Regions from separate parts of the Halalkalibacter lacteus genome, predicted to be linked through region 3. Evidence: riboswitches for the same ligand, from Rfam matches in the RefSeq annotation. Region 3 holds a riboswitch; each other region holds the start of a gene.
The links. Region 3 has a riboswitch for lysine ahead of dapA (4-hydroxy-tetrahydrodipicolinate synthase). Riboswitches for the same ligand answer to the same signal wherever they lie in the genome.
Positions count from the first base shown of each region.

Region 1 (4,283 bases), on a different contig from region 3:
TACAAAGGTCCCCATTGTCATAATTCCAATTCCACCAAGTTGAATAGCCAATGCAAGAAAGATAATCCCTATGTAACTGTATGTTTCGGGAACGTTCACAACAGTTAATCCCGTGACACTTACCGCACTAACAGAAGTAAATAATGCTTCTGCAAACGAAATATCGACCCCTGGTAAATGAGAAATTGGCAAATATAACAAAATGCTAAAGACAAACATTGCAATAATATAGGCGATAATAATGACCCTAAATGGAGAAAGGAATTGATTCAGTCCTGATTTCATTAATACGTACCTCCATGTTCATTTCGCGCTTAAGTATACCATTTAAGAAACAGCAAGGCTACAAGCGCAAGCTAACGAATTACTTGGTCCTAATTAATCCATACTCGAGTGATTTTTCTACTACTCATATCTATTTTCCCTTCTCAACCTTAAGACACCGTTTCTCCTTATCGTGAATTATGCTTGTACGTGATTACGACATCGTTTATGATCAAAAGTAGTAGCTATATTTTCAATAAGAAAGACCGCACTCGGGCTTTTTAAAAATCAATAGTACTGTTTTGAACTTATGCCATAATCACATTGGCTACATAACTTTACATTGTTTTACACTCGACCAAGTAATTGGTTACAAGAGTATGGAAGAGGTGCATAACCACATGGAAGTAGAAACAAATCGATTTGGGTATGATTTAATTCGGAACGATGTGCTTAGAGACTTACTAGGAAAAGACCATGATACAATTTTATATTGGATTGGAAAGTCTCTTGCGCGTAAATACCCCGTTCCAACAGTTGAAGAGATGATCACCTTTTTTGAAGAAGCGAATTGGGGAACACTCGCAAGAATAAAAGAAAAAAAACAAGAACAGCTTTTTGAACTAACCGGTGAATGGATGAACAAATCGGATCAACGTTGTTACCAATTAGAAGCCGGGTTTCTAGCTCAGCAAGTTGAGACATGGAATAATTGTATCTCCGGCGCGACTTATACCGAAAAAAATGGCTTGATCCTAATCAAAATCGAAACAGATAAAAAAGACACTATTAAATAAAGAATAGACGAAAGGTCAAAAAACAACCTTTCGTCTATTCTCTACAAGGGTCTGCCGCCTAAAACTAACTCACAATTCTATGACCTTCAAAAAAGCTCAAGTCATCACTATTGCACTAACTTATTCGGATCCTGTCACTTTCACACAGATTAAACCGTAACAGCCACTTGTACTTCTTCTGCTAATTGAAACTGCTCATGTAACATCTCTACGGCAAGAGTCATATCTGCTCCTAGAACGACTACAGAAACTTTTATCTCCGATGTACTAACCATCTTCACGAATATATCATTCTTTGCAAGCACATCAAACATTTTTGCAGCAACGCCAGGATTGGATACCATTCCTGAACCAATAATCGATAGCTTCGCAAGTTCTTCCTCGAAAGAAACATCAGCAAACTGTAAATCCTCTTGCGCTTTTCCCAAAACAGCTAGAGTCTCTTTTAACGAGCTTTGCGTAATTGAGAAAGAGATATTTACATGCTCTTCATCATATTGATTCTGGATAATAATATCGACATTCACATGATTTTCTGACAACGTCGTAAATAATTTTGATAGTGTATCAATACGGTTGGGCAGTCCTTTGACTGTCACTTTTATAACGTCATTTTCAAATGCAATCCCACGTACGACTAAATTTTGTTCCATTGAAACTTCCTCCTCGATTAATGTACCTTCCACGTCTTCCATGCTTGATGCGACCATTAGGGGAACATCATAATTTTTTGCAAATTCGACTGCACGTGGGTGCAAAACTCCTGCCCCCAAATTGGCCATTTCTAACATTTCATCATAGGAAATGGAATGAAGTTTCCTTGCTTTTTTCACATAACGTGGATCCGTTGTATACACACCTGTTACATCGGTATAAATATCACAACGACTTGCTTTTAGTGAAGCTGCTATAGCGACTGCTGTTGTATCAGAGCCTCCACGTCCAAGCGTCGTAATTTCACCCTGTTCACTTAACCCTTGAAAGCCTGCTACGATAACTACTTTTCCTTTTGCAAGCTCTGCTTCCAATCGTTCATTTTTAATAGCCGAAATTCTCGCATTGCCATGACTTGCTTCTGTTTCCATACCTGCTTGCCATCCTGTAAGCGATACAGCTTCAATTCCACACTCATGAAGAGCCATGGTTAGTAATGAGATCGTGACTTGTTCTCCTGTTGTAAGAAGCATATCCATTTCTCGCTTGCTTGGTGCGTCGGTAATTTGATTTGCTAACGAAACGAGTTCATCTGTTGATTTCCCCATAGCAGATACAACAACGATAAGCTCATGGCCCTCTTTAACAGACCGTTCTACTCTTGATGCAACATGCTTGATTCTCTCTACTGACCCTACTGATGTTCCTCCATATTTCTGTACTATCCTTGCCATTTTCCGCGTCCTCTCCTTATTCCTCACAGGGATAATGGAATGCAAAAAAGCAACAATAAGGAAAACCCCTCACTGTTGCTAGTCATACCAGTCCGGTACCACACTGCTCCCTTTTTCTCTCGTGAGATAGTTCTCCACATACCAATTGGGTGTAGGTATGTGACAGCCCTATGCTTTTTCAACATAGGTCCAGCACAAGAAGGATGAGACTATTCTTGCACTTCGGCGAATTCCCCTTTCAACTCTCTTCAACGGTTCTCATTACCATCAGAAAGCGTACTATTGGTTTTCGCTCCTCTACCAATCACTTCATTTGAAGTGTGGCATATTCAATTGATTTACATTCTAGCAAAGGAATTAAAATCACGCAAGAGAGATTTATAAACAAAAAGGGACGACCTTTCCCTTTTTGTTTATAAATCGAAGCGATGTGCGGAGCCGTCGTTATCTTTTAAGCCTTTTGAGTGCTCTTCTCAAAAGGCGCACGACGTGTGGAGCCATTGCAACATGTTCGCACTCTTTATGATAAAGGGACGACTTTCTCCTTTTTGTTGAGACTATTCCTTTTTTTCTGTTAACGTCTCAACAATCGCCTCTGCTACTTTTTCTGGAATCGCAAGCTGTCTTAGATCTTCAACTGTTGCTTCCTTCATTTTTTTCACTGATCCAAAATGCTTTAAAAGTTGACGTTTTCGTTTCTCTCCAACACCAGGAATATCATCGAGCGCTGATTTAAAAAATGTCTTCGAACGAGTTTGACGATGAAATGTAATCGCAAACCTGTGTACTTCATCTTGAATTCGTTGCAATAAATAAAACTCGTGACTATCCCGTCTAAGTGGAACGATAGTAGGTGGGTCTCCCATCAACAACTGTGATGTTCTATGTTTTTCATCTTTTGCTAGTCCACAAACTGGAATCGATAGGCCAAGTTCATCAGCGATCACTTCTTGGGTAACTGCTATTTGACCTTTCCCTCCATCAATGACGATCAGATCTGGTAAAGGTAAGGATTCCTTTAAAAGGCGAACATAGCGTCTACGAATTACCTCACGCATTGATCCATAATCATCTGGCCCTTCTACCGATTTTATTTTGTATTTGCGATAATCTTTTCGACTCGGTTTTCCATCTACAAACGAAACCATTGCTGAGACCGGGTCTGTTCCTTGTATATTTGAATTATCAAACGCTTCGATTCGATAAGGAGTGGCAATGCTCATCGCTTCCCCTAAACGTTCAACTGCTTTAACCGTTCTTTGTTCATCACGTTCAATTAAAGAGAATTTATCTTTTAAGGCAATCGCAGCATTTTGATTGGCAAGATCAAGTAGCTCCTTTTTCTTTCCTCGTTTCGGATGATGCGCTTTTACTTCTAATAACTGTTCCATCAAACCAAGGTCCACTTCATCTGGTAGTAAGATTTCGGCTGGTTTAATATGTTCCTTTTTTAAATAAAATTGGCCAATAAACGTCATCAAATCTTCAGAGGCATCTTTATAAAAAGGAAAAATCGAAACATCTCGTTCAATCAGTTTTCCTTGGCGAATAAAGAACACTTGGACACACATCCAGCCCTTATCGTACGAAAAACCAAATACATCCCGATCAACGAGATCACCAACCATCATCTTTTGCTTTTCAATGACTGTATCCATATGTTGAAGAGTATCACGAATTTCTTTCGCACGCTCAAAGTCCATTTCTTCAGCAGCTTTCATCATTTTCTCAGTTAACTGCCCTTTGATTTCATCATGGCCAGACCGAAGAAATTTCGTAATATCTTGAACCATCACTCGGTTCTGCTCTTTAGTAACTTCTGCCACACACGGTG
Region 1 is NZ_JAWRVL010000001.1:210,238-214,520, forward strand. It holds gene SAZ04_RS01010 (TrkH family potassium uptake protein) at 1-285, opposite strand, end outside; gene SAZ04_RS01015 (YslB family protein) at 666-1,061, shown strand; gene SAZ04_RS01020 (aspartate kinase) at 1,211-2,449, opposite strand; lysine riboswitch at 2,569-2,757, opposite strand; gene uvrC (excinuclease ABC subunit UvrC) at 3,007-4,283, opposite strand, start outside.
Region 1: linked by a shared signal. The riboswitch ahead of SAZ04_RS01020 (aspartate kinase) and the one ahead of dapA (4-hydroxy-tetrahydrodipicolinate synthase) in region 3 are both predicted to bind lysine.

Region 2 (4,283 bases), on a different contig from region 3:
AGTTCTTTATCGATCTGAGATGGGGTTACAAAAGACATAACGTCACTCCCTTTGGATCTAATAAGTTAATAATGTAAGCGTTTACATTGTTGATTATAAAATATTATTACCTCATTGTCAACTAGTTACAAGATGAAATTCACTTAAAAGTAAAAAATATACCAGTTTTCGGGATTTTATTTTGATGATATTTTGATGGAGCAGGTCAGGTTTCTATGTCCGCCGGAAAACGTAAATTTATTGTCCAGCCAACAATATATGGTACTATAGAACAAAAGTCAAAAGGAAAGGAGGCGGTTCCATGATTTCTTTTGTTGTTGCAATGGATCGCAATCGTCTGATCGGGAAAGAAAATCAACTGCCCTGGCATCTGCCAGCGGATCTCGCTTATTTTAAAAGGGTTACAACGGGACACACGATTGTGATGGGAAGAAAAACGTACGAGTCAATTGGTCGACCTTTGCCGAAACGGAAAAATGTGGTGCTTACAAGAAGTGAAGGTTATGAAGCGGAGGGCTGTGAAGTTGTACACGACATTGAGGATGTTTTGCAAATGGCAAAGCAGGAAAAGGAGTGCTTTGTCATTGGTGGAACAGAAGTGTTCCGATTGTTTTGGGATTATGTTGATCGTCTTTATGTTACATATATAGATGAGACATTTGATGGGGATACGTATTTTCCAAAGATAGAAGAAGAACAGTGGGAAATTGCCTCAGTGGAAATGGGGAAAGTGGATGAGAAAAACCGCTACCCGCATGAATTCCGAACGTATGAACGAAAAAAGTGTTAGCCTTGTATAAATTTTTTGGTCAAACTGTCTCCCTTCCTGCATAGAAATGTGGTGAAGGGGGTTTTTCAGCATGAGAGCACCAAGAAGACATAGACCCCAAACTCGGAAAGGTCCGCTACCATTTCGTTATGTGCTGCTTTTATCTTTTCTTATTTTTGTTGTGTTGACAGTACAAGGGTTGTGGATAATTGAGAAGGGGATTCGGCCAACTTTGATGTCTATCGCTACAACAGAGACGAGAGTCATTGCAACAAAGGCAATTAATGATGCCGTATCGAAAAAAATTGCGAGTGATCTTAATCAGGAAGATCTATTTATTATCGAAAAAAATGCGAATGATGATATACAGTTGATCCAATTTAATACACAAATTTATAACAAAATATTATCTGAAGCAACAAACCGCGTTCAACGCCACTTGAAAGCGATAGAACAAGGAGAAGCCTTCGATGTTACATTTGATTCAGAAGGTAACAATGAAAGTCTTACTACTGAAGGTGGTATCATTTATAGCATTCCTCTCGGTCAAGCGACAAACAATGCCTTACTTGCCCAATTGGGACCACAAATTCCGGTTCGCTTCTCAGCGATTGGTGATGTGAAAACCGATCTTAATGCTGAAACGAAAAATACCGGAATCAATAATACGACGATCTCATTTAATTTTGATGTGATTGTTGATGTGAAAATCGTTATTCCGTTTGCAACAAACACCGAAGCCGTAAAAACAACGATTCCTGTTGGTTTTGTCAATATCCAAGGAAAAGTACCTGAATACTACTCAGATGGTGGAGGCGGAATGATTTTACCTGCTGAATTAAAAAAATCCTCTAACGGGAGTGGTCTAGACTTGGGTACTAGTGGTGGAAATTAACATTGTCTTTCATATCAAAACATGATACTATCCATAATTGGTAATTAAATAGAAGTGCCTCATTTACGATGAGGTAGAGGCGCGACTGCCATCAGTACCTTTTCTGAGGATGACAACGTTGAGGAAAAGAAAAAGGGGATGTTGCCGAAGTGGAAGTAGTGGTCAGGCTATTTCTGCTGGAGCTGCATTAAATAAATGCAGGGCTGTCATAGCTTGAAGCGATCAAGTTGTGGAGGACTATCATGATAAAGGGGATTCACTCGGCATTCACGGCGACAGTGGGTTAACCATTGTCGTTTTTTCTGTTTGAAGCTATGTAGAAGTAAGCACAGTTTACCAAAGTGAGCGCACGCTCATGAAGTCGTTAATAAATGAAGTGCCAGACATTTTTAGGAGGTCTTTATATGGAATCATCTATTTTTTCTTTAGTGCCTCCGATTTTAGCTCTTGTCATGGTTATTGTTACAAGACGTGTCTTAGTATCACTTGGGACAGGGGCTATTATTGGAGCGTTGATGTTACACAATTTTAATCCGCTTTCTGCGGCAGCCAATATTTATGGAATTGTTATGGGGATCATTTTCGATTATGAAGTAGAGACTGTGACATTTCAAACGGTAACTTGGGCGATCATAGATGAGGGGTTTGCCATTAATACGTGGGAATTCTTTATCATTCTCTTCCTCTTGTTATTAGGAATGATGGCGGCGCTCATTACGCGTTCTGGTGGAAGCTGTGCATTTGGTGAATGGGCCATGAAAAGAGTGAAAACGCGTGTAGGTGCTCAAATCTTAACAGTTGTATTAGGGCTGATCATTTTTATTGATGACTACTTTAATAGTTTAACAGTTGGAAATGTTAGTCGACCTTTAACGGATCGTCACCGCATTTCACGTGCAAAATTAGCATATTTGGTTGATTCTACAGCTGCGCCAATGTGTGTCATTGCTCCGATTTCAAGTTGGGGTGCCTACATTATTGCCATTATTGCTGGAATTTTTGCAACGCATTCGGTAACGCAGTATGAAGCGTTACAAGCGTTCATGTTAATGGTTCCGATGAATATTTACGCACTTGTTGCGATTGGTCTTGTAGTAGCTGTTGTATGGTTCAACCTTGATTTTGGACCGATGAAAGCTCACGAACAGCGCGCGATGAAAACAGGCGAATTGTTCAACCCCGGTTTAGGTGCTATTCCTGGTTCGCAAGAAGAGATTCAAGCGAGTAAAAAAGGAAAAGTTGGCGACTTAGTATGGCCGATTGTTGCGTTAATTGTTGGGACAGTCTTTTTTATGATTACAACTGGAATTCAAGGGACGGAAGGCGAAGCAACGCTATTAACGATCTTTGAAAATACGGATGTAGCAGCGGCTCTTGTGTACGGTGGAATTTTTGGTTTAGTGATTGCCCTTATGTTAAATGTGCGTAAGCCTAAATCAGGTACAGGACTAGGCACTTCACTTCTAGTTGGAATGAAGTCAATGCTTCCAGCTATTTATATTTTATTCTTTGCTTGGACGCTTATTTCCATAATCGGTGATCTTGGGACAGGAACGTATTTAGCGTCACTTGTCGAAAAGGCGAATCTTCATTCAATGTTTTTACCAGTTATTTTATTTGTGATTGCGGGTTTTGCCGCATTTTCAACGGGAACATCTTGGGGGACGTTTGGATTGTTGCTTCCGATTGCCGGTGAAATGGCTGCGGTGATTGATATTACGATGATGTTGCCGATGATGGCGGCCGTTCTTGCTGGTTCCATTTTTGGAGATCACTGTTCTCCGATTTCAGATACGACGATTCTTTCCTCTACTGGAGCAGGAAGTCATCACATCGATCACGTCGTGACACAGTTGCCATATGCATTAGTAGCAGCTGGAATTACGATGATCTCCTATCTAGTACTCGGAATGACAACAAGTGTTTTATTAAGCTTAGCAGTGGCATTTGGTCTTCTTTTTGCAACAGTGGTTGTATTAAAGAAAATGTATGGTGAAAAAACATAATGAATAATAGGGTCGCCTTCATTCGTTGGAGGTTGATCCTTTTTGCATTAGTAGTAGAAAAATCTATCAAAATTAATTAAATGTTTATGATCGAGTAAGAGGAAACTTAAACTAATAGAGATCGAAAGAAGGAGAAAACAGGGTATGTGCCTGTTAAGAAATAGAATTAACGTAAAAAAAGAAAAACCTCCTTAGAATATACTTCCTAAAATCTAAGGAAGAGAACGCTGAATACTTTAGGAATTAATAAAGTTGGCAGTCTCTACTTATCTGAAATCTATGTTTTTACAAAAATCTCTTTCGATTTTCGTTTCAGTTTTCGTAAGGATCTCTTTAGGAAAGCTGTCACATCTGAGCCATCTTTCACGCGCTCATACGTTTTCACAAATTTCTCTGCTGAACATGGATACTGCTCCCCATTCTTATCTGTAATTAGATAGTCGCCAGGATGGCCAACCATTGATCCTTCTGCAGTCTCGATCGTAATCGTTCTTGTAATTTTTACAGCTTCGATCACGATGGGTTTTGTTCGATAACGAGCCATCATTCACACCTCCTTTTTCCTCCTTTGACCACTCATCCCTAAAAAACATTCTATATTAATTCATCGTAC
Region 2 is NZ_JAWRVL010000016.1:58,271-62,553, reverse strand. It holds gene fbpA (Fur-regulated basic protein FbpA) at 1-38, opposite strand, end outside; gene SAZ04_RS13080 (dihydrofolate reductase) at 302-790, shown strand; gene yunB (sporulation protein YunB) at 861-1,664, shown strand; lysine riboswitch at 1,731-1,912, shown strand; gene SAZ04_RS13070 (Na+/H+ antiporter NhaC family protein) at 2,069-3,670, shown strand; gene SAZ04_RS13065 (hypothetical protein) at 3,948-4,217, opposite strand.
Region 2: linked by a shared signal. The riboswitch ahead of SAZ04_RS13070 (Na+/H+ antiporter NhaC family protein) and the one ahead of dapA (4-hydroxy-tetrahydrodipicolinate synthase) in region 3 are both predicted to bind lysine.

Region 3 (4,283 bases):
GCTGAAGAAGTGGAACGGGTTTGGAGTAAAACAATAGGTAAGTATGGTCACAGAAAGAGCTCTAGACTTGGCTATTCAGTAGGGTTAAGTTTTCCACCAGATTGGGGCGAACATACAGTTAGTTTTCGCCCAGGGGATGAAACCATCTTAGAACCAAATATGACTTTCCATTTGATGCCAGGAATTTGGTATAACGATTACGGTGTTGAAATTACCGAAACCATTCAAATCACAAATACGGGTGTGGAGCTATTAACAAATTTCCCACGTAATTTGTATGAAAAACCAACTCTTTCCATCTTAACAGATGAGCAAACCTCTTAACTGTAAGTGTCTCAAAGGTTAAAAAATGGCTTATTGAGACACTTCTTTTTCTTTCCCTTTATAAGAGCCTTTTAATTAATGAACAAGGTAAATAAGATACTCAGATACGGGTATATATGAAAGACAATTTTTTGGTACAGGATATTTAAAAAAATCAATTAGTAAACATAGAACAGTTTACGATACTATTCATGAAAAAAGCATGTAGCCCTTGGCTACATGCTTTTAAAAAAGGTAAGAAAGTATAACCACATCTTAACTTACAAAGAAATTCATCGTTGGATGTACAACGGTTTGGAGCTCTTGTTGTTGCTCTGCAGTCAATGGGACAAGAGGTAAGCGAACCGATCCAACTTTGATTCCTTTCATTTCTAACGCAGCTTTAACAGCTGTAGGATTTGGGGCCATAAATAATGATTTCATAACCGGGACAAGTTGACGATGTTGCATAGCAGCAGCGGTCACTTGTCCTGATTGGTAATTTCGCACCATTTGTTGCATTTCATTTCCAACAATATGAGAAGCAACAGACACAACACCTGTTCCTCCAATTGCTAAAATAGGCAATGTTAAACTGTCGTCACCACTATAAAGGGAGAACCCTTCAGGTGCATGTTCAATAATCGTTGCCATTGCATCTAAGTCACCACTTGCTTCTTTCGTCGCTACAATATTTGAGAGTTGAGCTAAGCGTAAAGTTGTTTCAACACTCATATTAACGGCACTGCGTCCAGGAATGTTATAAAGCATAACTGGCAATTTCGTTGCTTTAGCAATGGCACTAAAATGAGCGTACATTCCTTCTTGAGATGGTTTGTTGTAATAAGGGACAACAAGCATAATCGCATCTACACCAATTTCTTCTACTTGCTTTGTAAGTTCAATGGATGCATTTGTATTATTTGATCCAGTTCCAGCAATAACAGGAATTTGTCCATTTACAGATTCCACAACAGTTTTAAAAAGAAGGAGTTTCTCTTCTGTAGAAAGAGTAGGTGATTCACCAGTCGTTCCAGCTACTACTAAAGCATCGGTTCCATTTGCAATAAGATGTTGTACAAGTTCCTTTGTTGCTGCAACATCCAGTTGTCCATGTTGATTAAATGGTGTGACCATTGCAGTTACAATTCGTCCAAAATTCATCCAATTCACCCTCGATTCATAAAATTTTCCATGTACGTATGGGTTAGATGGGCTACTGGGAGGCACAAAAAAACAACAATGAGGCCTCTACTCATTGTTGTTAGGTTAAGCGATTTTAGCAAAACCAATTCAATGTGTGAGATAGCCCTCCATATAGCAAGATTGCTATATGACAGTACTGTCCTTATTTAGAACAGTCCCAGCTAATAAATAATGAGTGTTATTAGCTTCGGCAAATACCCCTTTCAGTTAGCTTCATTGGAGCTCATTCTCCTTCACTAACATACTAATGATATTTGCACCTCTACCCTCACTTCAAAGTATGAAGTAAGATATAACGTAATTTGTGTTTACCTTACCAAATGTTCTTAATGAATGCAATGGTTTATTAAGAATTTCTTTGTATTAAGTTTAGAAGCTTGTCCAGTTCTTGACTACATTGAATGGTAACTTTTGCAGTCATTCCATACTTCTTGGCAAGAATCAACATTTGTAATCGCTTTTGCTCTATTTCTACATACATTTATTTCCACTCCACCTCTACTATTTTAAACAGAAACAGACAACTTAGAAGTTGAACCTGGAGCTATCACTAATGCGTGGACTAAAAAATGTCTATTTAAAAATTATTATAACCAAAAGAAAAATGTTGAAAAGTGTTTCTTCTAAAGTAGTCATAATTAGTGAAAAACAGAAAAAAACCGACAAGATTTGCAGTGGGAAATGAAGAATTTCTATATTTTTTCAGGTTGAAAATACGAAGTCTTTCGCACAATAGGGATAGGAGGGATTTCAATGAAATATGTCAGCTACCTGCTTATTGGAATAATCTTTTTAACAGGTTGCACGTTACCTCAAAAGGAAGAGATGGGAGCAAATCCAAATCGGAACGAAGGGTTTAGTGGGTATGGCGTAACTCATGCTCGTAATTTAGAGGGGCCGCTTTCTGATATGATGGTTCCAGATGATGCTCCAAAAGGATTAACGGATCCAGCTCCACACTTAACACATGAGGGAGCATACACAACAGGGAAACGTAACTTAAGTATGGATCATGAAGGAATAAACAAGCAAGGCCCGAGAATCTTAAACAACCGCCCTGGGATAATTCGTGATAAATATCCTCACAGTACAGATACACAATTGAATGAGAAAACAACAATACAAAGTAATAGGCACCTGCAGGCAACGACAGATTTAACAAGAAAAATTGAAGCTCGTGTTGAAGCATTAGAAAATGTTCGTGACGCTCATGTAATGACTGATGGGAATCGAATTGTCATCGGTTTAGAATCAAATGAGCAAGACCGTGTGAAACTCCGTCGTTCGGTTGAGCAAGAGGTTGAACAGGTAACAGAACTTTCGAACATATATATTACGACCAATCGGAAAATGATTAATCGAATGAATGCAATAGAACACCATGTTGGAATTGATAAACCATTTGATTCCATCGGTGGAACTGTGGGGGATCTAGCTGATTTACTAGATGATGGAGCGCATGGAAGAAGGTAGAACAGGGGGGAAAGAAAACCCTGTTCTTTTTTATCTAATAATATTGAATTAATGGATTCCTAATTCCTCCGTTATAGATAGGTATTCACGTTCCATTAGCTTGTGGGACATAACGGCATTTTCATAATAGACACGAGCATTCGTTACTTGAAGAGGATGGATTGGTTCTTTCATATCAAGCAAAACTCTCTCTAAAGCATCGACTTCGATAAGTGTTGATAAATGTACATGGTGTAACCCGTCAAAAAGTTCAGGTCTATTTAAATCAATGAACATTGAACTTTTTTCTCTCAGTTCTTCTACCTGTGTAAGTACAGCCTGCACATCAGTCGTGTGAACGGTACTCTGTTCAAATAAAGGTGCCATTTTTTCTAATATTGTAGCTGTTTCACTAATATAGTGACCCGCTTCATCACCGTAGGACTCAAGTGCGGTGTATTTAGGGACACTTTCTTTGTTTTGATCTCTTATACTCGCTGCTTTTGGATAATAATGGTATTCAGTTTCTGTTTGTTGTGCTTCAATATCATTTACAATTTCTGCTTCAGAGTCAGCTCCGCAACTTGCGAGCATGAAACTTGTCCCGATTATTATCACTAACTTCCTTTTTTGCAAAGTACATCAACCTCCGATATACAAACGTTTCCTCTAGTATGAAGCAAGCAGGAAAAAGTATGCATTAACTCCAAATTTCCACCGTAAGATGGTACAAAGGACGGTGGTATATTCAATGTTTACTTTTATAATAAGTATAGCGTTGTCATTGTTTTTTTTATTGTTTTTGGGGTTTATGATACTTGGAAATAGAGTAGCTCACGTCATTGAATATCAACAATCAAAGGAAGCAGATGAAACATTAACTGAAATTGCACAAATGATGCAGCAAGACGAAGAAAGAACAAGGGAAATAGTGAATAAAAAGAAGTAAAGAAATGAAGGGAAGAGATGTGTGGAGCGTATCACCTAACTCGCATGCTGTAAAAGCATGCTTTTTTGTGTGTGAAAGTGAATGACTGCTTCCAAAAAGTAAGCTAGCAAGAATAATAACAAAATAACATGAATAATGTGGGAGTATTTAAACCAGGCTGTTGGTTATGGGTATGCAGCTTAGATCTGTACATATAGGAGTGGAAATAGTTGATCAAATTAATTGCAATTGATATGGATGGTACCTTACTTGGTGATATAAGAAAAGTTACAAAAGAAAATGCTAAGGCAATAAAAGAAGCTCAAGAACAAGGAATTGTAGTTGTTGTTGCTACTGGAAGAGATGAGAAAGAAGCAAGATTACCGATAAGAGA
Region 3 is NZ_JAWRVL010000007.1:44,841-49,123, reverse strand. It holds gene SAZ04_RS06955 (M24 family metallopeptidase) at 1-324, shown strand, start outside; gene dapA (4-hydroxy-tetrahydrodipicolinate synthase) at 580-1,467, opposite strand; lysine riboswitch at 1,602-1,782, opposite strand; gene SAZ04_RS06945 (aspartyl-phosphate phosphatase Spo0E family protein) at 1,856-1,990, opposite strand; gene SAZ04_RS06940 (YhcN/YlaJ family sporulation lipoprotein) at 2,263-2,982, shown strand; gene SAZ04_RS06935 (hypothetical protein) at 3,031-3,597, opposite strand; gene SAZ04_RS06930 (hypothetical protein) at 3,773-3,910, shown strand; gene SAZ04_RS06925 (Cof-type HAD-IIB family hydrolase) at 4,120-4,283, shown strand, end outside.